Regions from separate parts of the Streptomyces sp. DS1-CR2 genome, predicted to be linked through region 2. Evidence: predicted binding sites of a transcription regulator. Region 2 holds the regulator's gene; the other holds the start of a gene.
What was found. The regulator HspR, encoded in region 2, represses chaperone genes until heat shock. The targets are predictions, from matches to a motif close to TTGAGNNNNNNNNNCTCAA.
Positions count from the first base shown of each region.

Region 1: lon (endopeptidase La) is a predicted target of HspR. The motif match lies at 9,269-9,287, and genes of this name have one in related genera.

Region 1 is NZ_CM147085.1:5,821,722-5,836,309, forward strand. Features, by position in the region: gene ACY0PA_RS27895 (DUF4097 family beta strand repeat-containing protein) at 1-37, opposite strand, end outside; gene ACY0PA_RS27900 (hypothetical protein) at 217-1,065, shown strand; gene ACY0PA_RS27905 (DUF6104 family protein) at 1,083-1,265, opposite strand; gene ACY0PA_RS27910 (multifunctional oxoglutarate decarboxylase/oxoglutarate dehydrogenase thiamine pyrophosphate-binding subunit/dihydrolipoyllysine-residue succinyltransferase subunit) at 1,351-5,160, opposite strand; gene ACY0PA_RS27915 (HAMP domain-containing sensor histidine kinase) at 5,422-6,543, opposite strand; gene ACY0PA_RS27920 (response regulator transcription factor) at 6,609-7,346, opposite strand; gene ACY0PA_RS27925 (spermidine synthase family protein) at 7,440-8,141, opposite strand; gene ACY0PA_RS27930 (rhomboid-like protein) at 8,467-9,141, shown strand; gene lon (endopeptidase La) at 9,310-11,724, shown strand; gene ACY0PA_RS27940 (lysozyme) at 11,947-12,780, opposite strand; gene ACY0PA_RS27945 (MarR family winged helix-turn-helix transcriptional regulator) at 13,000-13,503, shown strand; gene ACY0PA_RS27950 (protein phosphatase 2C domain-containing protein) at 13,544-14,332, opposite strand.
Region 2 is NZ_CM147085.1:4,753,693-4,768,280, forward strand. Features, by position in the region: gene ACY0PA_RS22840 ((Fe-S)-binding protein) at 100-2,382, opposite strand; gene ACY0PA_RS22845 (MraY family glycosyltransferase) at 2,658-3,689, shown strand; gene dnaK (molecular chaperone DnaK) at 3,850-5,703, shown strand; gene grpE (nucleotide exchange factor GrpE) at 5,700-6,398, shown strand; gene dnaJ (molecular chaperone DnaJ) at 6,432-7,622, shown strand; gene ACY0PA_RS22865 (heat shock protein transcriptional repressor HspR) at 7,627-8,091, shown strand; gene ACY0PA_RS22870 (substrate-binding domain-containing protein) at 8,693-9,820, shown strand; gene ACY0PA_RS22875 (LuxR C-terminal-related transcriptional regulator) at 10,025-11,002, opposite strand; gene ACY0PA_RS22880 (helix-turn-helix transcriptional regulator) at 11,026-12,009, opposite strand; gene ACY0PA_RS22885 (hypothetical protein) at 12,319-12,663, shown strand; gene ACY0PA_RS22890 (pyridoxamine 5'-phosphate oxidase family protein) at 12,764-13,192, opposite strand; gene clpB (ATP-dependent chaperone ClpB) at 13,334-14,588, shown strand, end outside.

The DNA of each region.
Region 1 (14,588 bases), 1.1 Mb from region 2:
CGAGTTTGTGGGGCTCTGCCACGGACCACTCGGGCATGGTGCGACCTCCTCGGCGGGACGGCTCGGGAGCGAACGCGCTGTATCGCACCCTCGTGAGACACGATATATCGCGGATACGGAAAGTCAAGACAGTCGCGACTGGATTCCGTCGTACTGGCCATCCCGCACAGGGGCATTCAGGGGCCAAACCTCACAAACTGACCTAGCGTTGAGTCCATGCCGTCCGACGCCACCGCCGACTCCGCCGGCACCCCCGCCCCGCAGGCCAGGGCCGCGGGAGCGCTGCTGCTGTGCCGCGCCGACCCCGCCACCGTCGGCCCCGCCGCCCAGCTCCTGCGCGAACGCATGCTCCTCGCCCAGGCAGGACCCGAGTGGAGCGTCCTGATCCCCGAGGGCAAGCCCGGGCTGCACGGCGGTGAACCGGTCGACAGCGTCCTCGCGGGCTGGGCCGCGGCCCTCGCCGTCAGCGCCCCCTGGCCGGTGCTCGCCTTGTGGTGGGACGCCGAACGCAGCGGCTACACCCTCGCCTCCGGGTTCCGCCGCCCCGTCGGCTACGTATGGCTGGCGAACGGCACGCCCGTCGGCGAGGACGAGGCCATGCGCACGTTCGCCGCGCGCCTCGGCCTCGACCCCGTCCTGGACATGCTGTCGCTGGAGGCCCTCACCCGGCCCGACAGCGCGGCGGACGCCCGCGCCCGCCTGCTCGGCCTGCTGGCGGTCCTCACGCGCGCGGGGCTGACGCTCCCGCCGGGCATGAGCCCCGGTGAACCCGCCGACCGGCTGCGCGCGGTCGCGCGCGTGCAGCCCGGCGCCGAGTACGTCGTGTGGTCGGGCTGGCGGGACGCCGTACGCGCGGAACTCGACGTCGTCGAGCGCGGTGCCATGGGGCCCTGGCTGCGCGGCCCCAAGGCGCGCACAGCGGCGGCGGGCCAGCTCGCCGTGGGCATCCCGCTCACGGTCTGGGGCCTGCGCCGACGCGGCATCGGCCGGGCGGTCGCGGGCACGCTCCTCGTCGTGCACGGCGCGCTCGGCCTCGCCTACGACCGGCTGCGCGCCTGGGACTGAGACCTGCCCGGGACCGGCTACTCCTCGTCGTCGTCCTCGTCGAGACGCGCCAGCCACGTGGCCAGCCGCTCGACCGGCACCTCGAAGTCCGGGTTCAGATCGACGAACGTGCGCAGCTGCTCGGCAAGCCACTCGAAGGTGACCTCCTCCTCGCCGCGCCGCTTCTCCAGTTCCTCGATGCCGCGGTCGGTGAAGTACATGGGCCAGTCGCTCCTGGGGTGATACGGACGTGGGGCCCGGGACGATGTCCCGGGCCCCACAATCGTACGTACGAGGTCAGGCTGCTCAGGCCTCGAAGACCTCGCGCACCAGCTGCTCCTGCTCCGCCTGGTGGCGCTTCGCCGAGCCGACCGCCGGGGACGAGCCGTGCGGCCGCGAGATGCGGCGCAGGCGCTCACCGTGCGGGACGTCGGCGCCGACCGCCAGATCCAGGTGGTCGATCAGGTTGAGGGCGATGAAGGGCCACGCGCCCTGGTTCGCCGGCTCCTCCTGCGCCCACAGGTACTTCTCCGCGTTCGGGTACTTGGAGATCTCCGCCTGGAGCTCGGCACCCGGAAGCGGGTACAGGCGCTCGATGCGGATGATCGCCGTGTCCGTCACGCCGCGCTTCTGACGCTCGGCATCGAGGTCGTAGTAGACCTTGCCCGCGCAGAAGACGACCTTGCGGACCGCGGCCGGGTCCACCGAGCCGTCGCCGATGACGGGACGGAAACCGCCCTCCGTGAACTCCTCCGCCTTCGACGCGGCGGCCTTGAGGCGCAGCATCGACTTCGGGGTGAAGACCACCAGCGGCTTGTGGTGCGGGTTGTGCACCTGCCACCGCAGGAGGTGGAAGTAGTTCGACGGGAGCGTCGGCATGGCGACCGTCATGTTGTTCTGCGCGCACAGCTGGAGGAAGCGCTCCGGGCGGGCGGACGAGTGGTCCGGGCCCTGGCCCTCGTAGCCGTGCGGCAGGAGCAGCGTGACGCCGGAGGTCTGGCCCCACTTCTGCTCGGCGGCCGAGATGTACTCGTCCACCACCGTCTGCGCGCCGTTGACGAAGTCGCCGAACTGCGCCTCCCACATCACGAGCGACTCGGGACGGGCCAGCGAGTAGCCGTACTCGAAGCCCATGACCGCGTACTCGGAGAGCAGGGAGTCGTAGACGTTGTAACGCGCCTGGTCGTCCGAGAGGTACAGGAGCGGGGTGAAGTCCTCGCCCGTCTCTCGGTCGATCAGGACCGCGTGCCGCTGGCCGAACGTGCCGCGGCGCGAGTCCTGGCCCGAGAGGCGCACCGGGGTGCCCTCGAGGAGCAGGGACCCGATGGCGAGCGTCTCGCCCATGCCCCAGTCGATCGTGCCGTCCTCGATCATCGCCGCGCGGCGCTGCAGCTGCGGCAGCAGACGCGGGTGGACGGTGACGCGGTCGGGGATGTTGACCTGCGACTCGGCGATCCGCTTCACGGTCTCCTGGGAGATCGCGGTGGTCACGGCGACCGGGAACTCGGCCTGCGGGTCGATCGCCGGAGCCGGGGCCGGGAGCGCCGTGGCCTCGCGGACCTCGGCGAACACCTTCTCCAGCTGGCCCTGGAAGTCCTGCAGCGCCTGCTCGGCCTCTTCGAGCGTGATGTCGCCGCGGCCGATGAGGGACTCGGTGTAGAGCTTGCGCACCGAGCGCTTCTTGTCGATCAGGTCGTACATCAGCGGCTGCGTGAACGCCGGGTTGTCCGACTCGTTGTGACCGCGGCGGCGGTAGCAGATCAGGTCGATGACGACGTCCTTGTTGAACGCCTGGCGGAACTCGAAGGCCAGTCGGGCAACGCGGACGACGGCCTCGGGGTCGTCGCCGTTCACGTGGAAGATCGGCGCCTCGATCATGCGGGCCACGTCCGTGGCGTACATGGAGGAGCGCGACGACTCCGGGGCGGCGGTGAAGCCGACCTGGTTGTTGATGACGATGTGGACCGTGCCGCCCGTGCGGTAGCCGCGCAGCTGCGACATGTTGAGCGTCTCGGCGACCACACCCTGGCCCGCGAAGGCCGCGTCACCGTGCAGGGCGACCGGCAGGACAGTGAAGTCCGTGCCGCCCTTGTTGATGATGTCCTGCTTGGCGCGGACGATGCCCTCGATGACCGGGTCGACCGTCTCCAGGTGGGACGGGTTCGCGGCCAGCGAGACCTTGATCTGCTCGCCGTCCAGGCCGGTGAAGGTGCCCTGGGCGCCCAGGTGGTACTTCACGTCGCCGGAGCCGTGCATCGACTTCGGGTCGAGGTTGCCCTCGAACTCGCGGAAGATCTGCGCGTACGACTTGCCGACGATGTTCGCCAGGACGTTCAGGCGGCCGCGGTGGGCCATGCCGATGACGACCTCGTCCAGGCGCGACTCGGCGGCGGAGTCGATGACCGCGTCGAGCAGCGGGATGACGGACTCGCCGCCCTCCAGGGAGAAGCGCTTCTGGCCGACGTACTTCGTCTGCAGGAACGTCTCGAACGCCTCTGCCGCGTTCAGCCGGCGCAGGATGCGCAGCTGCTCCTCGCGCTCCGGCTTGGAGTGCGGGCGCTCGACGCGGTCCTGGAGCCACTTGCGCTGCTTCGGGTCCTGGATGTGCATGTACTCGATGCCGGTGGTGCGGCAGTACGAGTCGCGCAGGACGCCGAGGATGTCGCGCAGCTTCATCATCGACTTGCCGGCGAAGCCGCCGACCGCGAACTCGCGCTCCAGGTCCCACAGGGTGAGGCCGTGCTCGGCGATGTCCAGGTCGGGGTGCTTGCGCTGGCGGTACTCCAGCGGGTCGGTGTCGGCCATGACGTGGCCGCGGACCCGGAAGGAGTGGATCAGCTCGAAGACGCGGGCGGCCTTCGTGACGTCGTCGTCGTGCGAGGCGTCGATGTCCTTGAACCAGCGGACCGGCTCGTAGGGGATGCGCAGCGCCTTGAAGATCTCGTCGTAGAACTCGCCCTCACCGAGGAGGAAGTTCGCCACGACGCGCAGGAACTCGCCGGAGGCGGCGCCCTGGATGACCCGGTGGTCGTAGGTCGACGTGAGCGTCATGACCTTCGAGATGCCGAGCTTGTTCAGGGTGTCCTGGGACGTTCCCTGGAACTCCGCCGGGTAGTCCATCGAGCCGACGCCCATGATGACCGACTGTCCGGGCATCAGGCGCGGCACGGAGTGGACGGTGCCGAGGCCGCCGGGGTTGGTCAGCGAGACCGTGACACCGGTGAAGTCGTCCATGCCGAGCTTGCCGTCGCGGGCGCGGCGGACGATGTCCTCGTAGGCCTGCCAGAACTCGAAGAAGTTCAGCGTCTCGGCCTTCTTGATGCCCGCGACGACCAGCTGGCGGTCGCCGTTGGGCTTCACCAGGTCGATGGCGAGGCCGAAGTTGATGTGCTCCGGCTTGACCAGCGTCGGCTTGCCGTCCTTCTCCGCGAAGGAGTAGTTCATCGACGGCATGGCCTTGATGGCCTGCACCATCGCGTAGCCGATGAGGTGGGTGAAGGAGATCTTCCCGCCCCGGGCGCGCTTCAGGTGGTTGTTGATGACGATGCGGTTGTCGAACAGCAGCTTCACCGGGACCGCGCGCACGGACGTCGCCGTGGGGACCTCGATGGAGGCGTTCATGTTCTTCGCGACCGCGGCGCTCGGGCCGCGCAGCGTCACGAACTCGGGGCCGGTGGGGGCCTCGGTCGCGAGCTGCGCCTTGGCGGGCGCCGGAGCCTTGACGGCGGCCGGCTTGGCGGGGGCAGCGGTGGCGGGCTTGGTGGCCGGAGCCACCGGAGCGGCCGGGGCTGCCTGAACCGGGGCCGGGGCCGGCGCCGGAGCCGGGGCTGCCGGTGCGGCGGGCGCCGGGGCAGTGCCCGCAGCCCCCGCGGCTGCGGCACCGGCGGGACCGGAACCCTGTGCGGGGGCTCCGGTCGTCGGCTGGGCCGGGGCACCCGGCTTGTAGTCGGCGAAGAAGTCCCACCAGGCTCGGTCAACCGAATTCGGGTCCTGGAGGTACTGCTGATAGATCTCGTCGACGAGCCACTCATTGGGACCGAAAGCGGCGGCAGGGCTCTTGCCCTGCGCCTCTTGGTCGGTCGAGGTGCTCGAGTTACTGGGGGACTGTGGCGACACGGCGGTAACCGCCCTCTTCCGCTTCTCACAAGGTGATGGACAGCGGGAATAAAGGCTACGCCTCCAACACCGGGACTTGCAGACCGGGCCGGTCATCCGTCGCGTAAGTCACACCGGAAGCCGTGTTTCGGCGCTGGAAATGGCGGGAAACAAGCGGGGTTCCGGTTCACCTTGGGTACGTCGTTGTACGAGTGCGGCCCGTCGGCCCGCACCCCGTGACGAATGGCACGGCGATCTTGTGCTTCCGGTTCGAACCCTACGTCAACTTTGAGCGCGGGGCAGGCCCGGAAGAGTGACCTGGATCCGGCAGCCGCGAGCCGATTCGGCCACGCCGATCCGGCCGCCGTGCAGATCCACGGCCCACCGGGCGATGGCGAGGCCGAGACCGGTGCCGCCGTCGCTGCCGGGGCCGTGCGCGGCGCCCTTCACGTGGCCGCCCCGGTTGAAGCGCTCGAAGACGCGGTGCCACTCGGAGCGGGGGATGCCGGGGCCCTCGTCGAGGACCTCCAGATCGAGCGACTCCGGGTAGAGACCGCGCCGCGCGAGCACGGTCACGCGGCCGTGCGGAGGGCTGTGTTTCACGGCGTTGTCGATGAGGTTGGCCACGACCTGGTGGATCCGCTCGGGGTCCGCGTGCGCGGTCAGCTCGGGCGGGGACACGTCCAGGTGCAGATGCACGTCGTTACGCGTGTGGGTGCCGGAGCCCGAGGCGATGCCGGCGCGCTGAGAGGCGACCATGTTGGCCTCCTTCAGGACACCCGACAGATACGGCCACACCTCGAAGCGGCGGGCCTTGAGCGGGACCACGCCGTTGTCGAGCCGGGAGAGGTCGAGCAGCGTCTCGACCAGCCGGCCCAGACGCTCCGTCTGCTTCAGCGCCGTGCGCATGGTCTCGGGGTCGGCCGCCGAGACCCCGTCCACGACGTTCTCCAGGACGGCGCGCAGGCCCGCGATCGGGGTGCGCAGCTCGTGCGAGACGTTCGCCACGAGCTCCTTGCGCTGCTGGTCCTGGGCCTCCAGGTCGTCCGCCATGCGGTTGATCGTCGCGGCCAGATCGCCGAGCTCGTCGCGCCGGTCCGCGCCACGGACCCGGCGCGTGTAGTCGCCGTGCGAGATGGAGCGGGCGACCGTGTTCATCTCGTCGAGCGGCGCGGTCAGCGAGTGCGCCACGAACTGGGTGATGAGGAGCGTCGCGATGACCGAGAAGACCGTGATGAAACGGAGCTCGGTCTGGGTGCGGACGGCGACCATCAGCAGTCCGGTCGTGATGAACACCGAGACGACGACCAGCGTGCCGAGCTTGGTCTTGATGGAGAACGGCCGCAGGCCGCCCTGCACCCAGTGGCCCGCCAGCGGCCGGGCGGCCGGGGGAGCGCCGGGCACAAGGCCCGGCGGCCCCGGCTCGTACCCGTCCGCGCCCCGTACGTCGGATGCGTCGCCGCTGCCGGTCATGGCGTCGGCGTCTCCAGCGCGTAGCCCACACCGTGCACGGTGCGGATCCGCTCGGCGCCGATCTTCCGGCGCAGCGCCTTGATGTGGCTGTCGACGGTCCGGGTGCCCGACGCGTCCGCCCAGTCCCACACCTCGGCGAGCAGCTGCTCGCGCGAGAGCACGGCGCGGGGCGTGTTGGCCAGGCAGACCAGGAGGTCGAACTCCGTGGGCGTCAGGTGGACGTCCTCGGAGCGCACCCGCACACGGCGCTGTGCGTGGTCGATCTCCAGCTCGCCGAGCCGCAGGATGCCGCTCCTGGGTGTGGCCGCCGCGAGCGCCGCGCGCTCGACCCTCCGCAGCAGGACGTGCACGCGCGCCGCGAGCTCCCGCATCGAGAAGGGCTTCGTCATGTAGTCGTCGGCACCCACGCCGAGCCCGACGAGCATGTCCGTCTCGTCGTCGCGCGCCGTGAGCATCATCACCGGCACCGGCCGCTGCGCCTGCACACGGCGGCAGACCTCGAGCCCGTCGAAGCCGGGCAGCATGATGTCGAGGATCAGCAGGTCCGGCTGCCATGCCTCGGCTGTGTCGACCGCCGCCGGACCGTCCTGTGCTGTTTGCACGAGGAATCCCTCGGCGCGCAGCCGAGCGGCGATGGCGTCGACGATCGTGGGGTCGTCCTCGACGACCAGGACCCGTCGCTGGGCACCCGGCGTAGCCGTGCTGCCGTTGTGGGAGGTGTGTGTCTGCTCCATCGCCCCGCCCCTGAATGCGCACATCCGTGTGCGCTTGACGCTTGAATGATCTGGGTTTCGGCAGTCAGCGTACGGGGAGTTACCGCGAGTCGGCTACGCAGGCCTGACCCCGAGATGTACGACGTCGGGAACGCCACGGACAACCGGGATCTCTTCGGTGCGGACCGACCGGAATCCGGCATTCCGCAAGGTTCCTTCAAAATTTGCGGAGGGCTGTGCGGACCACACGGCAAGCACGCCACCAGGGGCGAGCCGCTCCCGGCAGGCCGCGAGGCCTACCGGTGAGTAGAGGTTGTCATTACCCTCCGTCACCGTCCAGTCGGGTCCGTTGTCGATATCGAGGCACAGTGCGTCGTACGTCTCGGTCGATTTCTGGACGTACGAGACAAGGTCCGCCTCCACAATCTCCGTGCGCGGATCGGCGAGCGCGGACCGTGACTGCTCGGACAGCGGGCCCTCGCGATGCCAGTCGACGATCGCGGGCTCGCGTTCCACGACGGCGATGCGGCCCCAGCGAGAATTCGCAGCCGCGTGCGTGAGGGAGAATCCGACACCGAGTCCGCCGATGAGAATGTCCGGCGCCGGGCGGTCGTCGAGAGCGTCGAGCGCCGCGTCGACCAGGATGCGCTCGGAGCGCCCGTCGGACGTGTCCATCAGGAAACATCCGTTGGCGATGATCTGGAGCAGCGCGCCGTGGCGCCGCAGAACGACCTCTCCGAAGGGCCCTTCGCGCCGGTCGAGGACGACGGGGGCGGTGTGGTCGGTGTCGTACGGGGTGGGGTACGAGGTGGACATGGCGTCCATCCTGCCGTAACCGGCGCGACGTCTGGCAGCCCCTGGAAAGGGAGTTGGCGGCTCTCCCGCGCAGGTCCTGTAGGTCCTGTAGGTCCTGTGGATCGTGCCGCACGTGGCGCCGGTCATAGACAGTGCGGGTGCGAGGGGCGAAGGGTTGGGGCGGGCCGGAGGGGAAAGGGTGCCGCAGGTGGAGCGTGGCGTGAGGGTCGAGGCCGACGGGGCGGACGTTTCTTCCCAGGCGCTGCCTGAGGCTTCGCGTCCCTTATCGCGGCACCTGCTCGATGCCATCCCGGCTCAGGCGCCGTCCAGTGGCACGGCGCTTGATGTGACCGGCGGGCGCACGGCGCCAGAGGCCGCCGCACCCTGGCGCCGACTGCGCCCCTGGCGGCTGTTGCCCACGCCCACGGGGACGCCGTTCACGTTCGTCTACGCCGCCGTGCTCATCGGCACGTCCCTCTTCGCGCTGTTCGCCGACCCCGGCGTCGTCGCGTCCGCGCTGCGGGGTTCCAGCACCGACGTGGCGCACCTCGCGCACACGCCCGTATTCGTGCTGGTCGCGAGCGCGCTGTGGATCGCCGGTGGGATCACGTCCCCGTTCGCGGTCTGCTTCCTGGTCGTCCTCACGGCGCTGGAGCGCAGGATCGGCGGCCGGTGCACCGCCGGTGTCTTCGTCCTCGGCCACACCGTGGCGACGCTCGCCACCGAGGTGCCGGTCGGGCTCTGGGTGATGGCCGGGCATCTGCCCGAGAGCTCGCTGCACCGCCTCGACTACGGCATCAGCTTCGGCGTGGCCGCGAGCATCGGCGCCCTCGCCGGTCTCCTCACGCCCTGGCTGCGCTGGACCGTGCTCGCCGTCTTCGGCGGAATGCTGGTCGAGGACCTCATCGCGTTCACGGACCCGATGGCGAACTGGGGCCACCTCATGGCCCTGGCCATTGGCGTCGGGACCTGGCCGCTGGTGCGCCGGTGGCGGCGCGCGCCGGAATCCTCCGCGAGCTGACGCGGTCCCCCGTCCGGCCCATGGCCGTCCATGTCACAGACCCCCTCTGAACTGCGGATTTCCCTTGTCCATCCGCTGATCGCCGAGAGCGAACAGCGCCGGGGGAACATTCACGGGCTCAGCTGCATTGAGTCTGCATACCTCAACTTGACTGCTTAAGGGGAGATCATGGCTTCGACGTCCACACCGCTCACCCTGCCCGTGCTGCCGCTCGACGACGAGGTCGTGCTGCCCGGAATGGTGGTGCCCCTGGACCTCAACGACAACGACGTACGCGCCGCGGTGGAGGCCGCCCAGGCAGCGGCCCGTTCCAGCGGATCTGTGGGCGGCAGCAAGCCGAAGGTGCTTCTTGTTCCCCGGATCGACAGCACATACGCGAACATCGGCGTGCTCGGGACCGTCGAGCAAGTGGGCCGGCTCGCCGACGGCGACCCCGGCGCCCTGATCCGCGGCCGCAGCCGTGTGCGGATCGGCGCGGGCACGACCGGCCCCGGCGCCGCCCTGTGGGTGGAGGGCGTCGCGGTCGAGGAGACCGTGCCGGAGCCGCTGCCCGGCTCCGTGACCGAGCTGGTCACCGAATACAAGGCACTCGCCACGAACTGGCTGAAGAAGCGCGGCGCCTGGCAGGTCGTGGACCGCGTCCAGCAGATCGACGACGTCTCCGCGCTCGCCGACAACTCCGGCTACTCGCCCTTCCTGAGCACCCCGCAGAAGGTGGAGCTCCTGGAGACGGCCGACCCGGTCGCCCGGCTCAAGCTGGCCACCGAGCAGCTGCGCGAGCACCTCGCCGAGCAGGACGTGGCCGAGTCCATCGCCAAGGATGTCCAGGAAGGCGTCGACAAGCAGCAGCGAGAGTTCCTGCTGCGGCGCCAGCTGGACGCCGTACGCAAGGAGCTGCGCGAGCTGAACGGTGAGTCGGAGGGCGAGGAGTCCGACGACTACCGCACGCGGGTCGAGGCCGCCGACCTTCCGGAGAAGGTCCGCGAGGCCGCGCTCAAGGAGGTCGAGAAGCTGGAGCGGTCCAGCGATCAGTCCCCTGAGGGCTCGTGGATCCGCACCTGGCTCGACACGGTCCTCGAACTGCCGTGGAGCGAGCGCACCGAGGACGAGTACGACATCCAGGGCGCCCAGAGCGTCCTCGACGCCGAGCACTCGGGCCTGGAGGACGTGAAGGAGCGCATCACCGAGTACCTGGCCGTGCGCAAGCGGCGTTCCGAGCGCGGGCTCGGCGTCGTCGGCGGGCGCAGGGGCGGCGCGGTGCTCGCGCTCGTCGGCCCGCCCGGCGTCGGCAAGACCTCGCTCGGCGAGTCCGTGGCGCACGCCATGGGCCGCAAGTTCGTCCGCGTCGCCCTCGGTGGCGTACGGGACGAGGCGGAGATCCGCGGACACCGGCGTACGTACGTGGGCGCCCTGCCGGGCCGTATCGTGCGGGCGATCAAGGAGGCCGGGTCGATGAACCCGGTCGTGCTGCTCGACGAGATCGACAAGGTGGGGTCCGACTTCCGGGGCGACCCGGCGGCCGCCCTGCTCGAAGTCCTCGACCCGGCGCAGAACCACACGTTCCGCGACCACTACCTGGAGGTTGAACTCGACCTCAGCGACGTCGTGTTCCTCGCGACGGCGAACGTCCTGGAGGCCATTCCGGAGGCCCTGCTCGACCGTATGGAGCTGGTCAGGCTCGACGGGTACACCGAGGACGAGAAGGTCGTCATCGCCCGCGATCACCTGCTCCCGCGCCAGCTGGAGCGGGCCGGTCTGGACAAGGACGAGGTCACCCTCGACGAGGGCGCGCTGCGCAAGCTCGCAGGGGAGTACACGCGGGAAGCCGGCGTACGCAACCTGGAGCGGTCCGTCGCACGCCTGCTGCGCAAGGTCGCGGCCCAGCACGAGCTGGGCGAGCGCGAGCTGCCGTTCACCGTCAAGGACACCGACCTGCGGAGCCTCATCGGGCGTCCGCACCACGTGCCCGAGGCGGCGCAGGACCCGGCCGAGCGCCGTACGGCGGTGCCGGGCGTGGCCACCGGACTCGCGGTCACCGGAGCGGGCGGCGACGTCCTTTACGTGGAGGCGTCCCTCGCCGACCCGGAGACGGGCGCGGCCGGTCTGACCCTGACCGGTCAGCTCGGTGACGTGATGAAGGAGTCCGCGCAGATCGCGCTCTCCTTCCTGCGCTCGCACGGCGCCGAACTGGAGCTGCCCGTCGCCGACCTGAAGGACCGGGGCGTGCACATCCACTTCCCGGCGGGCGCGGTGCCGAAGGACGGCCCGAGCGCGGGTGTCACCATGACGACCGCTCTCGCGTCGCTGCTCAGCGGGCGCCAGGTCCGTACGGATGTGGCGATGACCGGTGAGGTGTCGCTGACCGGCCGTGTGCTGCCGATCGGTGGCGTCAAGCAGAAGCTGCTCGCCGCGCACCGGGCCGGGATCACGACGGTCGTCATCCCGAAGCGGAACGAGGCGGACCTGGACGGCGTCCCCGCCGAGGTCCTGGAGAAGCTGGACGTGCACCCGGTGACGGACGTGCGCCAGGTGCTCGAACTGGCCCTGGCCCCGGCCGCCGTGGAGGTTGCGGTCGCGGCGTGACGACTGTGTCCTCCAGCGGGCTCCGCCCGCGGACCGCATGACGAAGGCCCGGGCCCCATAAGGGGACCGGGCCTTCCGCATGCGCACGCACCCCTGGCTGGACGGCACGACCGCTGCACGAACCTCATGAAGCGGGACCGCCCGGCGGGCAGCTGCTGACCCGCCCCGTACGAGCGGCCGGACCCCTGGGGGAGTCCGGCCGCTCTTCGCTCGCTCGCGGGCTCAGCCGTTGGCCAGCGCCTGCAGTCGGTCGTAGGCGCCGTTGAACTTGCTGTGGTCGCCGACCGTCGGGCCGGACGACGTGTACTGCCACATCGTGTAGAAGCCCCAGCCGGCCGGGAGCGCGCCCGGGTCGGTGTTGTAGCGGGCGATCCAGAGCGGGTTGGTCGCCCCGAAGGCGCTGGAGTTGCCGGTGCACTGGGTCCACCAGCTCGTCGCCGTGTAGATCACGGCGTCGCGGCCGGTGCGGGCCTTGTACTGGTTCACGAAGTCACGGATCCAGCTGACCATCCCGGCCGCGGTCTTGCCGTAACAGGCCGCGCCGTACGGGTTCCACTCGATGTCGAGCGCGCCCGGCAGGGTCCTGCCGTCCCGGGACCAGCCGCCGCCGTGGTCCACGAAATAGTTGGCCTGGGCGGCGCCGGTCGTCGTGTCCGGGGTCGCGAAGTGGTACGCGCCGCGGATCATGCCTACGTTGTAGGAGCCGTTGTACTGCTGGGCGAAGTAGGGGTTCGTGTAGTACGTGCCCTCCGTGGCCTTGACGTAGGCCCACTTCACGCCGCTGTTCCAGAGGGTCGCCCAGGCCACGTTGCCGTTGTGGCTGCTGGTGTCCACGCCCTCGGTCTGGACCGCCTTGTTGTCGGTGGGCAGACCGCCTTGGCCGTCGTGCTCGGCGACGCCCATGCCCATCGTGGCGGAGCCGCGGGCGGGGACGTCGGCGGCCTGGGCCGCGGTGGGCAGGGTGAACAGCAGCGAGAGCGCTGCGAGGATGACTCCGGCCGCCGGGATGCGCCTCAGGCGCGGGCGGCGGACGGTTCCGGATCTGTGCACGGGCATTGCGTGCCTCCGAAGGGCCTCGTTGAGCTTCTGTGAGCTCGGTGGGGGGACCTGTCGACATGTCGCTGGTGTGGACATGTCACCAATGAAGCTACGCACGTAGACCGCCGGGAGGGAAGGGGGCCCGGATGCTGCCGTTGGTCTACTCCTGCGAAATACTGGCGGAGCTGCGGCAATGGCCGCGCATGCCGAAAACTTTCAGGAACGGGAAACCCTGGCATGGGTGCTGACGTGCACGAGGACGGGAACGGCGCGCGGCCGGGCGCCGAATTCGACGCGACGGAGAGTGGTGTGGACCACGAATTCCTGTCCCTGGAGAGGGAGTTGACGGTCTTCCTCCGGCGGGCCCGCGCCTCCTCCGGCGAGATGGCACGCGCCGTCCACCCGGACCTCGAACCCGCCGCCTACGGACTTCTCGCGCGCCTCGAGGAGAGCGGCCGGCAGCGGGCCACCGAACTCGCCGCGTACATCGGCGTCGGCAAGGCCACCATGAGCCGGCAGCTGCGCGCCCTGGAGGACCTCGGACTCGTCGCGCGCGAGCCCGACCCCGTCGACGGCCGCGCCTGGCTCGTCCACCTCACCGACGAGGGCCGCGCCAACTTCCGCCAGGTGCGCGACGCCCGCCGGGCCACGTACGTACGCCAGCTCGCGGGATGGGACCGCGCCGAGGTGGCGGAACTGGCCCGGCTTCTCCACCAGTTGAACGCCGGCGCCGAGAGCTAGGGGGTGTCCGGCCATGATCCGCCGGACACCCCCTAGGGCCCTACAGCTCCACGTACACCGCCGTCGCGTCGTCATGCGTCTTGCTGCGCCGCAGGAAGACCCGGTCCTGCTCGTCCGCGTCCTCCAGGGCCCGTACGCGCGCGAGCGCCGCGTGAGCGCCCTCCTTGCGTACGAGCGCGAACAGGTCCGCCCAGTCGCCCTCGTGGAACTTCTCCACCCAGCGCGTGACTCCGTCGGTCAGCGCCACGAGCGTGCGCGCCCGCGCGCGGGGGAGTTCGCCGGTGACCGCGCGGGCGGCGGCCGAGGGATCGGCGGCGGCCGTGAAGAAGCCGCCCTCCTTGTTGCGCACGGTCGCGTCGGCCACCTCGTCCGAGACGAGGGAGGAGTGCGGCACGCGGTCGAGCCGGTCGTCCACCAGCGCCGTGACCGAGCCGCACAGGTCCTCGACCAGCAACACCGAGTCGGACAGCACCAGATACTCGACCCGCTCCGCGTCCCACCGTGCCAGGACCACGGTTGCCTGAGGTGTACGCGGGTGAGAAAGGTCACAGGTGCGCCGATGAGTGTCGGCGGTGCGCCGGATTGCCTCGGCGAGGACGGCGGTCAACGTCATATCCCGCCGTGAAACGGACAGTTCACCCAATGTGCCGCCGAGCCGGGACGTGAACCAGGGGACGGAATGCAGACAGCCGGTCTCGCCCACGGGTGGTGTGACCCCGTCCAGGACCACCAGCGTTCCCCCCTGTCCGGAGGCGGGAACGGCCGCCGAGGCGAAGTCCTCGTTGGGCCGGTCGGGGTTTCCGGGCTCAGTCGCGAGTTCGATGCGCATCCGGCCAGTCTGCACGAGCCCTTCACAAGAGGCCCGTTGAGCCGCGAGTTGAGCCGCATCGGCAGGTCAGACGCCTGTTTTCGACCGGAATGATCAGCTCCGCCGGGGAGTGGCGGGGCATCTTGCCAAAGCCTGTGAGAGACGTCCAACCGGCGCCCCGTTCGGGCTCCGTGCCCATGCCACCAGGACTTGCCCGCCAACTCCCGCTCGATGTTCACTCCTTCGGGTGGCTGGCTAGGTGATGCGCGACCACTGC
Region 2 (14,588 bases):
CCCCCTGTGTCCTGTAGACGGCCCCGCGAACGCCGAAGGGGCCGACCGGGTCTCCCCGGTCGGCCCCTTCGCGTACGGCGGTACGGAACTACGGAACCGCTACTTCACCGGCTCCGGCTCCGGCGCGTCCTCGGTCTCCTGCGAACCCGCCGGGTCGACCGGCGTCTTCACGGAGTCGAGGAGCAGCTGGGCCACGTCGACGACCGTGACGGACTCCTTGGCCTGGCCTTCGTTCTTCTTGCCGTTGACCGAGTCGGTCAGCATGACGAGGCAGAACGGGCAGGCGGTGGAGACGATGTCGGGGTTCAGCGACAGCGCTTCGTCAACACGTTCGTTGTTGATGCGCTTGCCGATCCGCTCCTCCATCCACATGCGCGCGCCGCCGGCGCCGCAGCAGAAGCCGCGCTCCTTGTGGCGGTGCATCTCCTGCTGGCGCAGGCCCGGGACGGCGTCCATGATCTGACGCGGGGGCGTGTAGACCTTGTTGTGACGGCCCAGGTAGCACGGGTCGTGGTAGGTGATCAGACCCTCGACCGGGGTGACGGGGATGAGCTTGCCCTCGTCGATGAGGTGCTGGAGCAGCTGGGTGTGGTGGATTACTTCGTAATCGCCGCCGAGCTGCGGGTACTCGTTGCCGATGGTGTTGAGGCAGTGCGGGCAGGTCGCGACGATCTTCTTCGCGGACTTGGGCTTCGCCGACTCGGCAACGACCTTGCCGTCGTCGTCGAGTTCCTCGCCGAACGCCATGTTCAGCGCCATGACGTTCTCCTGGCCGAGCTGCTGGAACAGCGGCTCGTTGCCCAGCCGGCGGGCGGAGTCACCGGTGCACTTCTCGTCGCCGCCCATGATCGCGAACTTGACGCCCGCCATGTGCAGCAGCTCCGCGAAGGCCTTGGTGGTCTTCTTCGCGCGGTCCTCCAGGGCGCCGGCGCAGCCGACCCAGTAGAGGTACTCGACCTCGGTGAGGTCCTCGATGTCCTTGCCGACGACCGGGACCTCGAAGTCGAGCTCCTTGAGCCACTCCAGGCGCTGCTTCTTCGCCAGGCCCCAGGGGTTGCCCTTCTTCTCCAGGTTCTTGAGCATCGTGCCCGCCTCGGACGGGAACGCGGACTCGATCATCACCTGGTAGCGGCGCATGTCGACGATGTGGTCGATGTGCTCGATGTCGACCGGGCACTGCTCGACGCAGGCGCCGCAGGTGGTGCAGGACCACAGGACGTCGGGGTCGATGACGCCGTTCTCTTCGAGGGTGCCGATCAGCGGCCGCTCGGCCTCGGCGAGAGCCGCGGCCGGAACGTCCTTCAGCTGCTCGGCGGTCGCCTTCTCGTTGCCCTCCATGTCCTTGCCGCCACCGGCGAGCAGGTACGGGGCCTTGGCGTGCGCGTGGTCGCGCAGCGACATGATCAGGAGCTTCGGCGAGAGCGGCTTGCCGGTGTTCCAGGCGGGGCACTGCGACTGGCAGCGGCCGCACTCGGTGCAGGTGGAGAAGTCCAGCAGACCCTTCCAGGAGAACTGCTCGACCTGGCTGACGCCGAAGACGTCGTCCTCGCCCGGGTCCTCGAAGTCGATCTCCTTGCCGCCACTGGTCATCGGCTGCAGCGCGCCGAGCGCGACGTCGCCGTCCGCCTCACGCTTGAACCAGATGTTCGGGAACGCGAGGAAGCGGTGCCAGGCGACACCCATGTCGGTCTTCAGGGCGACCGTGATCATCCAGATGAAGGAGGTCGCGATCTTCAGCCCGGCGAAGAAGTACGTGAGGTTCTGCAGCGTGGAGACGTCCATGCCGCGGAACCAGGAGACGACCGGGTACGAGACGAAGAACGAGGCCTCGTAAGCGTCCACATGGTGCTGGGCGCCCTCCAGGGCGTGCAGCGTGAAGATGCAGATGCCGACGATGAGGATGACGGCCTCGACGAAGTACGCCTGACCGGTGTTGGACCCGGCGAAGCGGGACTTGCGGCCCGGCCGGCCGGGGCGGCTCAGCTGCCGGATCACGATCAGCACCGCGATGCCGAGCACCGTCATCGTGCCGATGAACTCGACGAAGACGTTGTACGGCGCCCAGTCACCGATGACCGGCAGGATCCAATCGGCCTGGAACAGCTGGCCGAAGGCGTTGACGATCGTCAGCAGCAGCGAGAAGAAGCCCACCGCCACGAACCAGTGCGCCACGCCGACGATGCCCCAGCGGTTCATCCGGGTGTGGCCGAGGAACTCCTTGGCCACCGTCACCGTGCGCTGCACGGGTTCGTCGGTGCGGGTGCCGGCGGGGACGTTCTGGCCGAGCCGCATGAAGCGGTAGATCTGCGCGATGGCTCGGACGAACAGTGCGACGCCGACCACGATCAGGACCAGCGACACGATGATCGCGGCGAGTTGCATTCGGGGGCTCCTCGGGCCTGCGAGGGTGGATATTCAGCGATTACTAAGCGGTAACTTATTTCAGTCCATGCTGAGACTACCCACTTGTGTGGCCGCACTGTAGCCAGCCGGGCGGTGATCTGCGTCGCTGAGGCCACCCTGGGTCGACAGCGAAAGCGGATCGTGTTATTCACTCCATATTGCGACATAAGCGACTAGCTTATGAAGGTCTCCGACCGGGCGTGCCCCTCCGGTGTCACCCCGATACCGCAAACCGAGCTGACGGGACGTCCGCCGTGTCCTACGGGATCGCCGCCGCCGCGACCGCCCTGCCGGCGGCCTCCGCCCTCACCGCCCTGTTCCGTCTCGTCGCCCTTCGCACCGGATTCACCGTCCGGCGGGTGGGGCGCACGGGGCGGCGGACGCCGCGCCTGGGCGGCGCCGCCGTCGCCACGGTGACGGCCGTGGTCGCCACCGTCGGAGCCTGCACCGGACTCGTTCCGCTCGGCTCCGGCGCGCTGACGCTGCTGATCGCGGCCGGGGCCGTCGCCGCGCTCGGGTTCCTCGACGATGTGCGGCCGCTGGGGGCGCGGGCCCGCGTCGTCGTCGAGGCGGGGGCGGCGACCTTCGTCGTGCACACCGCTCAACTCGGCTTTCTGGTCGGCGCGCTGGCCGTCCTGTGGATCGTCTTCTTCACCAACGCCTGCCGGCTCTTCGACGCCTCGGACGGGGCGCTCGGCACCGTCGCCGTCGTGACCGCGCTCGGCCTGAGCGCCTGCGCCACCGCCCAGGGGCTCGGCCCGCTCGCCGCCACTCTCGGGGTGCTCGCGGCGGCGCTCACCGGGTTCCTCATGCACAACTGGTACCCCGCGCGGATGCACCTCGGGAGCTGCGGGTCCCTGTTCACGGGCTTCCTGCTGGCGTCCGCCGCGGTCCTGGTGAACGCGGGCCACGAGGCGCTGCCGGGCGCGGGCTCGCTGTTCGCCGTGACGGTCGTGGTGACGGCGGACGCGGCCCTCGTGGCGGTGTCGCGGCGGCGCGCGGGGCGGCCGCTCTTCCAGGGCGGCGCCGACCACATCGCGCACCGGCTCCGCCTGCTCGGCCTCACCCCGCGGGGCGTGGCGGTGGTGCTCGGCGTCGCGTCGCTCGCCGGTGCGGTGACCGGACTCCTGCTGCACGACGGGACGCTGGATCCGCTGACCGCGCTGTGGCCGCTCTGTGCGGCGGCCGGGGCCGTCGCCGGGCTGCTGCGGGTGCCGGTCTACGGGGTGCGGCGGCGGGTTCAGCGGCCCGTACGGACCGCTGTTGTGGACGTCGCAGGTTCATGACGAAGGTCCCGACGCGGTAGCTGACCTGCACGTATCCCCCTGGCTGCCGTAAGCGCTACATAAAAGTTGAGTCGGCTCGACTCAGCTCTGTTGACTGAACAGCGGCCGTCATGCATCCTTGAGCCAGATCCACTCAAGTAGTCATGCTGGAGGAATTGAAATGGCACGTGCGGTCGGCATCGACCTGGGCACGACTAACTCCGTCGTCAGCGTTCTCGAAGGCGGCGAGCCCACCGTCATCACCAACGCCGAGGGCGCCAGGACCACGCCGTCCGTCGTCGCCTTCGCCAAGAACGGCGAGGTGCTCGTCGGTGAGGTCGCGAAGCGCCAGGCTGTCACCAACGTCGACAGGACGATCCGTTCGGTCAAGCGCCACATGGGCACTGACTGGAAGATCGAGATCGACGGCAAGGGCTTCAACCCGCAGCAGATGAGCGCCTTCATCCTGCAGAAGCTCAAGCGTGACGCCGAGGCCTACCTGGGCGAGAAGGTCCAGGACGCGGTCATCACCGTCCCGGCGTACTTCAACGACTCCGAGCGCCAGGCGACGAAGGAGGCCGGCGAGATCGCCGGTCTGAACGTCCTGCGTATTGTCAACGAGCCGACGGCCGCTGCCCTGGCCTACGGTCTCGACAAGGACGACCAGACCATTCTCGTCTTCGACCTCGGCGGCGGCACCTTCGACGTCTCGCTGCTCGAGATCGGCGACGGCGTCGTCGAGGTGAAGGCCACGAACGGCGACAACCACCTCGGTGGTGACGACTGGGACCAGCGCGTCGTCGACTACCTGGTCAAGCAGTTCAACAACGGCCACGGCGTGGACCTCTCCAAGGACAAGATGGCGCTCCAGCGCCTGCGCGAGGCCGCCGAGAAGGCCAAGATCGAGCTCTCGTCCTCGACCGAGACCACGATCAACCTGCCCTACATCACGGCGTCCGCCGAGGGCCCGCTGCACCTGGACGAGAAGCTCACGCGCGCCCAGTTCCAGCAGCTCACGTCCGACCTTCTGGAGCGCTGCAAGACGCCGTTCCACAACGTCATCAAGGACGCGGGCATCCAGCTCTCCGAGATCGACCACGTCGTTCTCGTCGGTGGCTCGACCCGTATGCCCGCCGTCGCGGAGCTCGTCAAGGAGCTGACCGGCGGTCAGGACGCCAACAAGGGCGTGAACCCGGACGAGGTCGTCGCCATCGGCGCCGCCCTGCAGGCCGGTGTCCTCAAGGGTGAGGTCAAGGACGTCCTGCTCCTCGACGTGACCCCGCTGTCCCTCGGTATCGAGACCAAGGGAGGGATCATGACGAAGCTCATCGAGCGCAACACCACGATCCCGACCAAGCGTTCCGAGATCTTCACGACGGCCGAGGACAACCAGCCGTCCGTGCAGATCCAGGTCTACCAGGGCGAGCGCGAGATCGCGGCGTACAACAAGAAGCTCGGGATGTTCGAGCTCACCGGTCTGCCGCCGGCCCCGCGTGGTGTCCCGCAGATCGAGGTCGCCTTCGACATCGACGCCAACGGCATCATGCACGTGACCGCGAAGGACCTGGGCACGGGCAAGGAGCAGAAGATGACCGTCACCGGCGGCTCCTCGCTGCCGAAGGACGAGGTCGACCGGATGCGCCAGGAGGCCGAGCAGTACGCGGACGAGGACCACCGTCGCCGCGAGGCCGCCGAGACCCGTAACCAGGGCGAGCAGCTCGTCTACCAGACGGAGAAGTTCCTCAAGGACAACGAGGAGAAGGTCCCCGGCGAGGTGAAGACCGAGGTCGAGGAGTCCATCGCCGAGCTGAAGGAGAAGCTCAAGGGCGAGGACACCGCCGAGATCCGCACCGCCACCGAGAAGGTCGCCGCCGTCTCGCAGAAGCTGGGCCAGGCCATGTACGCCGACGCCCAGGGCGCGCAGGCCGCGGGCGGTCCCGAGGCCGGAGCCCCGGGCGACGAGCACAAGGCCGCTGATGACGACGTCGTCGACGCCGAGATCGTCGACGAGGACCGTAAGGACGGTGCCGCGTGACGGAGGAGACCCCGGGCTTCAGCGAGAGCGACAAGCCTGACGTCCCCTCCGGCGCCACCCCCGACGACGCCGAGCCGAAGGCCGCTCCCTCGCCCGACAAGGGCGAGGGAGCGGCCCCGGCCGGGGACGCAGCAGCAGGAGCCGCTTCGGCGGTTCAGAACGTAGGCCTGACGGCCCAGCTGGACCAGGTACGCATGGCGCTCGGCGAGCGCACCGCGGACCTCCAGCGGCTCCAGGCCGAGTACCAGAACTACCGTCGCCGGGTGGAGCGGGACCGGGTCATGGTCAAGGAGGTCGCGGTCGCGGGCCTTCTGACCGAGCTCCTTCCCGTACTCGACGACATCGGCCGGGCCCGCGAGCACGGCGAGCTGGTCGGCGGCTTCAAGTCGGTCGCCGAGTCGCTCGAGATGGTCGCCGCCAAGATGGGGCTCCAGCAGTTCGGCAAGGAGGGCGAGCCCTTCGACCCGACGATCCACGAGGCCCTGATGCACTCGTACGCGCCGGACGTCACCGAGACGACCTGCGTCGCGATCCTGCAGCCGGGCTACCGGATCGGCGAGCGCACCATCCGCCCCGCGCGGGTGGCCGTGGCCGAACCGCAGCCCGGGGCCCAGCCGGCCAAGGGCGAGTCCGCCAAGGGCAGGGAATCGGCTGCCGCCGACGACGAGGAGAGCGGTGGCCCGGACGAGGGCTGACGTCAGTAAGCAGCGAGAGGAGGGACGTCGAGGATGAGCACGAAGGACTTCATCGAGAAGGACTACTACAAGGTCCTCGGCGTCCCCAAGGACGCCACCGACGCCGAGATCAAGAAGGCGTACCGCAAGCTCGCCCGTGAGAACCACCCCGATGCCAACAAGGGCAACGCCAAGGCGGAGGACCGCTTCAAGGAGATCTCCGAGGCGAACGACGTCCTCGGTGACCCCAAGAAGCGCAAGGAGTACGACGAGGCCCGCACCCTGTTCGGCAACGGCGGATTCCGTCCGGGGCCGGGCGGGCCGGGCGGCGGCTCCTTCAACTTCGACCTGGGCGACCTCTTCGGAGGCGGCGCCCAGGGCGGTACGGCGGGGGGTGCCGGCGGGTTCGGCGGCGGACTCGGGGACGTCTTCGGCGGCCTGTTCAACCGGGGCGGCGCGGGCACCGGCACGCGCACGCAGCCGCGCCGCGGTCAGGACATCGAGTCCGAGGTCACCCTCAGCTTCACCGAGGCGGTCGACGGGGCGACGGTGCCGCTGCGTATGTCGTCGCAGGCGCCCTGCAAGGCCTGTTCCGGCACCGGCGACAAGAACGGCACACCGCGCGTGTGCCCGACCTGCGTCGGCACGGGCCAGGTCTCGCGCGGCGGCGGCGGCGGTTTCTCGCTGACCGACCCGTGCGTGGACTGCAAGGGCCGCGGCCTGATCGCGGAGACCCCCTGCGAGGTCTGCAAGGGGTCGGGCCGCGCGAAGTCCTCCCGGACGATGCAGGTCCGCATCCCGGCCGGCGTCTCGGACAACCAGCGCATCCGGCTGCGCGGCAAGGGCGCACCGGGCGAGCGGGGCGGCCCCGCGGGCGACCTGTACGTGGTCGTGCACGTGGACTCCCACCCGGTCTTCGGCCGCAAGGGCGACAACCTCACGGTCACGGTCCCGGTCAGCTACCCGGAGGCCGCGCTGGGCGGCGAGGTCAAGGTCCCCACGCTCGGCGGACCCCCGGTCACGCTCAAGCTGCCCCCGGGCACGCCGAACGGGCGGACGATGCGGGCCCGCGGCAAGGGCGCCGTCCGCAAGGACGGCACCCGTGGCGATCTGCTCGTCACGGTGGAGGTTTCGGTCCCCACGGATCTGACCGACACCGCGAAGGACGCCCTTGAGGCGTACCGAAAGGCGACTGCGGAGACCGATCCGCGGGCAGAACTGTTCCAGGCCGCGAAGGGAGCATGAGCGTATGGACGGCCGTCGACGACAGAGTTCCTTTGTTGGCAGGGCCTACGAGCTGACCGACGAGACTCCGGTCTATGTCATCTCGGTGGCCGCCCAGCTCAGCGGGCTGCATCCGCAGACCCTGCGCCAGTACGACCGTCTCGGCCTGGTCTCCCCGGACCGCACGGCCGGGCGGGGCCGGCGCTACTCGGCCCGCGACATCGAACTGCTGCGCACCGTCCAGCAGTTGTCGCAGGACGAGGGCATCAACCTCGCGGGTATCAAGCGCATCATCGAACTGGAGAACCAGGTCGCTGCGCTGCAGGCCCGGGTGGCCGAGCTCTCCTCCGCGGTGGAGGGCGCGGCCGCCGCGATGCAGCAGCGCGAGGCGGCCGTCCACGCCTCCTACCGGCGGGACCTGGTCCCGTACCAGGAGGTCCAGCAGACGAGCGCGCTCGTGGTGTGGCGGCCCAAGCGGCCGAAGGACTGACCTGTGTCCAGCTGACCTGTGTGCGTACGTGAAGGGGCCTGGAGGCCGCCGACAGTTGTCGGCCTCCAGGCCCCTTCACGTGTCCCTCGTGTCCCTCTGCGCCGCCCCGACGCCTCCCACACGGCGATGGCGAGGACCGCGCAGCCGCTCCGCCGAGAGGGAGGAGCGTAATGGCCGCATTCTGCCCATCGCCTGCCTATGTCCATCAGTTGTGCGGCCCTCGGCAGCGGTGTCACGAGATGACCTGCGCGTTCGTGAAGGGGGCAGCCGGGCCTGCTGTCCGGAGGGCAGTGAGGGGCAGATTTGGGACACGCTGCCGCGGGCGCGGGGCGCCGAAGCGGCGGTGGCGTGAACAGGGTGCGGAGGAGGCGTGGGGGAACCGTGACTTTGCTCACCGAAGGGGTCGGGCGCGGTCGGGGCGGACGGCTGTGACGGTTGTGGCTACTGGGGTTACCCGGGGTACGGGCGGGTTATATCTCCGGAACGCATGGACCCGATTACGAGTCGTTACGTATTCACCTCTTGACGCTGTGTTTAAGGCGGAGTTGGCTTCCAGCCACCTCGGCCGCAACGACGCGGTCACTTCAGGGAGGTAGGGAAAGTGAATCCGCGTACGAAGCGCGCCGTCGTTGCCGGCGTTGCGTCCGCCATGGCAGTGGCTCTCACCGGGTGCGGCAGCAGCTGGCTCGAGCCGGAGAGCGACTCCGCGGGCAAGGCGTCCGCCCGGCAGAACAAGGACCTGAAGATCGGCGTCCTCATGCCGGAGAAGGAGACTGCCCGCTACGAGAAGTTCGACTATCCGCACATCAAGAAGGAAGTCGAGGGCCTCACCAGCGGCAAGGGCCGTGTCCTCTACGCCAACGCGGAACAGAACGCGAAGCGCCAGGAGAGACAGGTCGACCAGATGATCGCCGACCGGGTCGACGTACTCATCCTGGACGCGGTCGACTCCAAGTCCATCGCGGGATCGGTCAAGAAGGCCAAGGACGCGGGCATCCCCGTCATCGCCTACGACCGCCTGGCCGAGGGCCCCGTCGACGGCTATGTGTCGTTCGACAGCGACCAGGTCGGCCATGTGCAGGGCATGGCGCTCCTCAAGGCGCTGGGCAGCAAGGCGTCCAAGAACAGCCGGATCGTCATGATGAACGGCTCGGTCACCGACCCGAACGCCGCGCTCTACAAGGACGGCGCCCTGGTCGAGCTCAAGGACCAGGTGACGATCTCGAAGTCGTACGACACCAAGGACTGGAAGCCGGAGAACGCGCGGGCCAACATGACCGCCGCCATCCAGGCCATCGGCGCGCAGAACATCGCCGGTGTGTACTCCGCGAACGACGGCATGGCGGGCGGCGTCATCACCGCCCTCAAGGCCGCCGGTGTCACCGACCTCCCGCCGGTGACCGGCCAGGACGCCGAACTCGCCGCTGTGCAGCGCATCGTGTCGGGCGATCAGTACATGACGGTCTACAAGCCGTACCCCGAAGAGGCGTCCACCGCCGCACAGATGGCCGTCCTCTACGCGCAGCAGCGCGACATCGAGTTCGACGCCCTCGCGAAGGACCGCGTCGACAGCCCGACCACCCCCAATGTGCCGTCGCTCCTGGTCCAGGTCGTCCCGATGACGCGGAGCGACATCAAGTCGACGGTGGTCAAGGACGGGATCTACAAGGTCGGGGACATCTGCACGACGAAGTACGCGGCGGACTGTGCGCGGATCGGGCTGAAGTAGCCGGCCGATCGCACGGCGCCCCTCCCGTTGGCGCGGGGCGCCGTGTCCGCTCAGCCGCGGGTGATCGTGAACCCGGCCGTGAGGGTCCGGGAGGCGCACGTCGATCGTGGTGACGGGCTCGTCCGCGTCGCCGATCGAGGCCGGCCACGCCGGGCCGGTTCGTCACACCGGCGTGGGCCTCGACCCGCAGTCTCGGAGCTGAGGTCAGCGATCGTGTTCCAGCATTCCGGACCGGCCGATGAGATAGCCCAGCTGGGCGCGGCTGTCGCTGCCGAGTGTGCTGGCGAGCTTGGCGATGTGGACGCGGACCGTGCGGATGTTCATGCCCAGGCGTTCGGCGATGACGGCGTCGTTGTGACCCTCGATCAGCAGCCCGGCTATGGTCCGCTGACGGGTGGGGACACCGCTCGTGACCGGGGTCCCCTGGCCCGTGTCGGGGAACATGGGGGTGGCCAGGCGCCACAGCCGTTCGAAGGTCGTGACCAGGTACGCGATCAGGGCGGGGTGCCGGATCTCCAGGGCGACCGTGCGGTCGGGGTTCGCCGGGATGAACGCGACGCTCCTGTCGAGCAGGATGAGCCGTTCGGTGACCTCGTCCAGGGTGCGGACCTCGACGTCGCCCTCCAACTGCTCGTAGTGGGCGAGCACCGCGGGCGAGTGACGGGACGTGTGCTGGTAGAGGGTGCGCATACGGCAGCCGCGGGCCAGCATGTCCTGTTCGCGCGGCAGGGCCGCGGCCAGGGGTGTCGGGGGGCGGTTCCCGCCGGGCTGGATGGTGAGCAGCTCCGCCTCGGACTCCGCCATGGCTTCGCCGATGGCGTCGTTGATGCGCTGGAAGCCGAGCAGCACCGTGAGCATGGGGGCGTGGGGGACGGCGGCGCGCTGTGCGTCGAGGGCCATCAGCGGCGCGAACGCCTCTGCCAGGCGAGCTTCGCGGCGGCGCTGCTGGGCGATCTCGTCTTCCATGGTGCGAAGGAGGCGGGGCAGGGCCACGGCCGGCGCGACGGGTGTGAGCCACTGGATGTCGTCGGCGGCGGTGTGCAGGAGACCGAATTCGAGAAGGCAGGGCGTGGGGTCGGCGTCCTCGCGGTGGATACGGCCTTCTCGCAGAGCGCGCGCGTACAGCTGTGAGCCGGCCGCGCACAGCTCCTCGACTCCATGGGGATGGACCTCGGCGGTCACGTGTGGCTCTCCTCCTTCGACATTCAGTGATCCTGGTCGAGGATTCCCGACTGCGCGATCAGAAAGCCGAGTTGCGCGCGGCTTCCGCTGCCCAGCGCGGCGGCGAGCTTGGCGATGTGGGCGCGGCAGGTGCGCACGTTCATGCCGAGGCGGCGGGCGATCGCCTCGTCCACGTGGCCTTCGATGAGCAGCTTGGCGATCGACCGCTGGACTCCGGTGATGCCGTCGGTCGGGGGTGCGTAGGGAGTCTCCTCCAGGAGGGGGACCCCGCGGCGCCACAGTTGCTCGAAGACCTTGGCCATGTATTCGACGAGGCCCGGATGCCGGAGTTCCAGGGCGACCGGGTGGTCTCCGGGGACCGGTATGAACGCGACGGTCCGGTCGAAGACCATCAGCCGCTCTATGAGTTCCTCAAGGGTGCGTATCTCTACGTTCCCCTTGGCCATGTGCTCGGCGTACACGAGAGTTCCCTGGCTGTGCCGGGCCGTGTGCTGGTAGAGCGTGCGCATCGTGATGCCGCGCGCGATGACCGCCTGGCCCCGTTCGAGCGCCTCCGTCAGGGAGTGCTCGCTGCGGCCGCCGCCGGGCTGGACCGTGAGGATCTCCGACTGGCACTCGGCGATGGCGAGTTCGATGGCCGCATTGATCCTGTTGATTCCTTCGAGCACGGTGACGGCGTGCGTCGTGGACAGATCCTGCGCACTGATGGCCATGAATGGCTCGAAGTATTCGGTCAGTTCGACCGCCAGGCTTCTTCGCTCCTGGATTTCCCGTTCGATGGGGTGGAGGCGCTGTGCCAGGGCGGCGGCGGGAGGAACCGGGCGGAGCCAGTGGGCGTCATCCGGGTCTGGGTGGAGAAGGGCGAAATCCATCAGGCAGGGAGCGGCCGTCACTTCGCTTCGGGCGATGCGGCCGGAACGCAGAGCACTGGCGTACAGCCGCCTGCCCTCGTCGCACAGTTCAGTCGTGGCATGAGGATGTGTCCGATATGCGTCATTCATGGTCATAGATCCACCCCCCAGGGTCCTGAACGTGCAGGAACATGATGCATCGATCCTGTGGTGTTTGGATGGCCGAATGAGCCATCGTCTAGTGAGTCGGGGGAGAGAAGCCATGGAAGTGAGGACGAAGCCCACTATGTGCAAGAAAATGCTTCGCTCGGTGATGGCTGTTGCCTTCTCCGCCGGTCTGGCTTTCGGTGTGCTCAGCACCCAGGACCTCTCCTGGAGTGGCACACCCGCCACTCACGCGTCCGCCGGAGAGAGCATCGCGCCTCCGGATCTTTCCTGGAGTGTCGCTCCCGTGGACGCGGCCGTATGACGACACCCCCCGACGACAGAACATTTCGCCGTGAGATGGCGACCGCCTACCGGTCCGGGTGGCATTTCATCGACCTCGCCACGGCGATTCCCCATCGCGGCGATTCGTTGATGGTCACCCTGTTCGGTGAGCCGATCGTCGTCGTGCGGGACGAGTTCGACGACGAGGAGATCCGGGCCTACCGGTGTCTTCGCCGCCCTCGGGGTGCCCCGCAGCCCGTGCGGTGCGCCATCAGGTACGGAATGGTCTTCGTCAACCTCGACCAGCGTGACCACCAGCTGGATCGGGAGGCGGGACCAGAAGTTCCGCGTACCGCCTCAGCCACCCCCCGCAGTGCCTGACGCGATTCCCCCGTCGTTGTAGATCGCGCAGGCGCTTCCCCCCGCAGCGGCGTCACCGTGGACCTGAACACGGTGGCGCCGCTGCAGCTTTGTGCCACCGTCACGAAGGCGACCCGTTTCCCGTCGCCCGCGTCAGCGTGATCTCGATGGCCACCCGGTCCGGGTTGGGCGCGGGCACGCGCTCGTAGCGCTCCGCGTACCGGCGTACCGCCTCCTCGACGCGGTCCGGCTCCGTGCGGACCACCGCGAGGCCCTCCAGCGTCGCCCAGCGCCGACCGTCGACCTGGCAGACCGCGACCCGGGCCCCGCCCTGAGCCGTTCCCGACCCCGCGAGCACGTGCGACACCTTCGCGCTCGACTTGTTCGCGATCACCCGCGCGAGGCCCGCCTCCGGGTCGTAGGTGACGCCGACCGGCACCACGTGCGGGGTGCCGTCGGGGCGCAGGGTCGTCAGCGTGCACAGGTGCCGCTCCCGCCAGAAGCCGAGGAAGGTCGGGTCGGGGTTCAGGGGGTCGTTCCGCTTGGCCATGCTCCGGAAGATATCCCCGTTCCAGGACATATCCCGCCCCGGGGTACCGGGCCCGTACCCTTGAGTGGAATCGACTCAACTTTGTGTATGCTGACAGGGTCACTGTGCTGGAGAGGTATACGCAAGGAGGAGAGTGCGCACGTGGACGCCGAGCTGACGAACCGGAGCCGGGACGCGATCAACGCGGCCACCAGTCGGGCCGTGTCCGGAGGGCATGCGGATCTGACTCCCGCGCATCTGCTTCTGGCGCTTCTTGAGGGCCGGGACAACGAGAACATCACGGATCTGCTGACGGCCGTCGAAGCCGATCAGGCCGCAGTGCGGTCCGGTGCCGAGCGGGTCCTCGGCGCGCTGCCCAGCGTGACCGGCTCGACCGTCGCGCCGCCCGGACCCAACCGGGAGCTGCTGGCGGTCATCGCGGACGCGGCGCAGCGCGCCGAGGAGCTCGGGGACGAGTACCTCTCCACCGAGCATCTGCTCATCGGCATCGCCGCGAAGGGCGGCACTGTCGCCGACGTACTGACGGAACAGGGGGCGAGCGCCGAGAAGCTGCTCGCCGCCTTCGAGAAGAGCAGGGGAGGGCGCCGGGTGACCACACCCGACCCCGAGGGCCAGTACAAGGCCCTGGAGAAGTTCGGCACCGATTTCACCGCCGCCGCGCGCGAGGGCAGGCTCGACCCCGTCATCGGGCGCGATCAGGAGATCCGGCGCGTGGTGCAGGTGCTGTCCCGCCGTACGAAGAACAACCCCGTCCTGATCGGTGAGCCCGGCGTCGGCAAGACCGCCGTCGTCGAGGGGCTCGCCCAGCGGATCGTGAAGGGGGACGTGCCGGAGTCGCTCAAGAACAAGCGGCTCGTCTCGCTGGACCTGGGTGCGATGGTCGCCGGCGCGAAGTACCGCGGCGAGTTCGAGGAGCGCCTCAAGACCGTTCTCTCCGAGATCAAGGAGAGCGACGGGCAGATCATCACGTTCATCGACGAGCTGCACACGGTCGTCGGGGCCGGGGCGGGCGGCGACTCGTCCATGGACGCGGGGAACATGCTGAAGCCGATGCTCGCGCGCGGCGAGCTGCGCATGGTCGGCGCGACCACGCTCGACGAGTACCGCGAGCGGATCGAGAAGGACCCGGCCCTGGAGCGCCGCTTCCAGCAGGTGCTGGTCGCCGAGCCGACGGTCGAGGACTCGATCGCGATCCTGCGCGGCCTCAAGGGCCGGTACGAGGCCCACCACAAGGTCCAGATCGCCGACAGCGCGCTCGTCGCCGCCGCGTCGCTCTCCGACCGGTACATCACGTCCCGTTTTCTGCCGGACAAGGCCATCGACCTCGTGGACGAGGCGGCGTCCCGGCTGCGTATGGAGATCGACTCGTCGCCCGTCGAGATCGACGAGCTCCAGC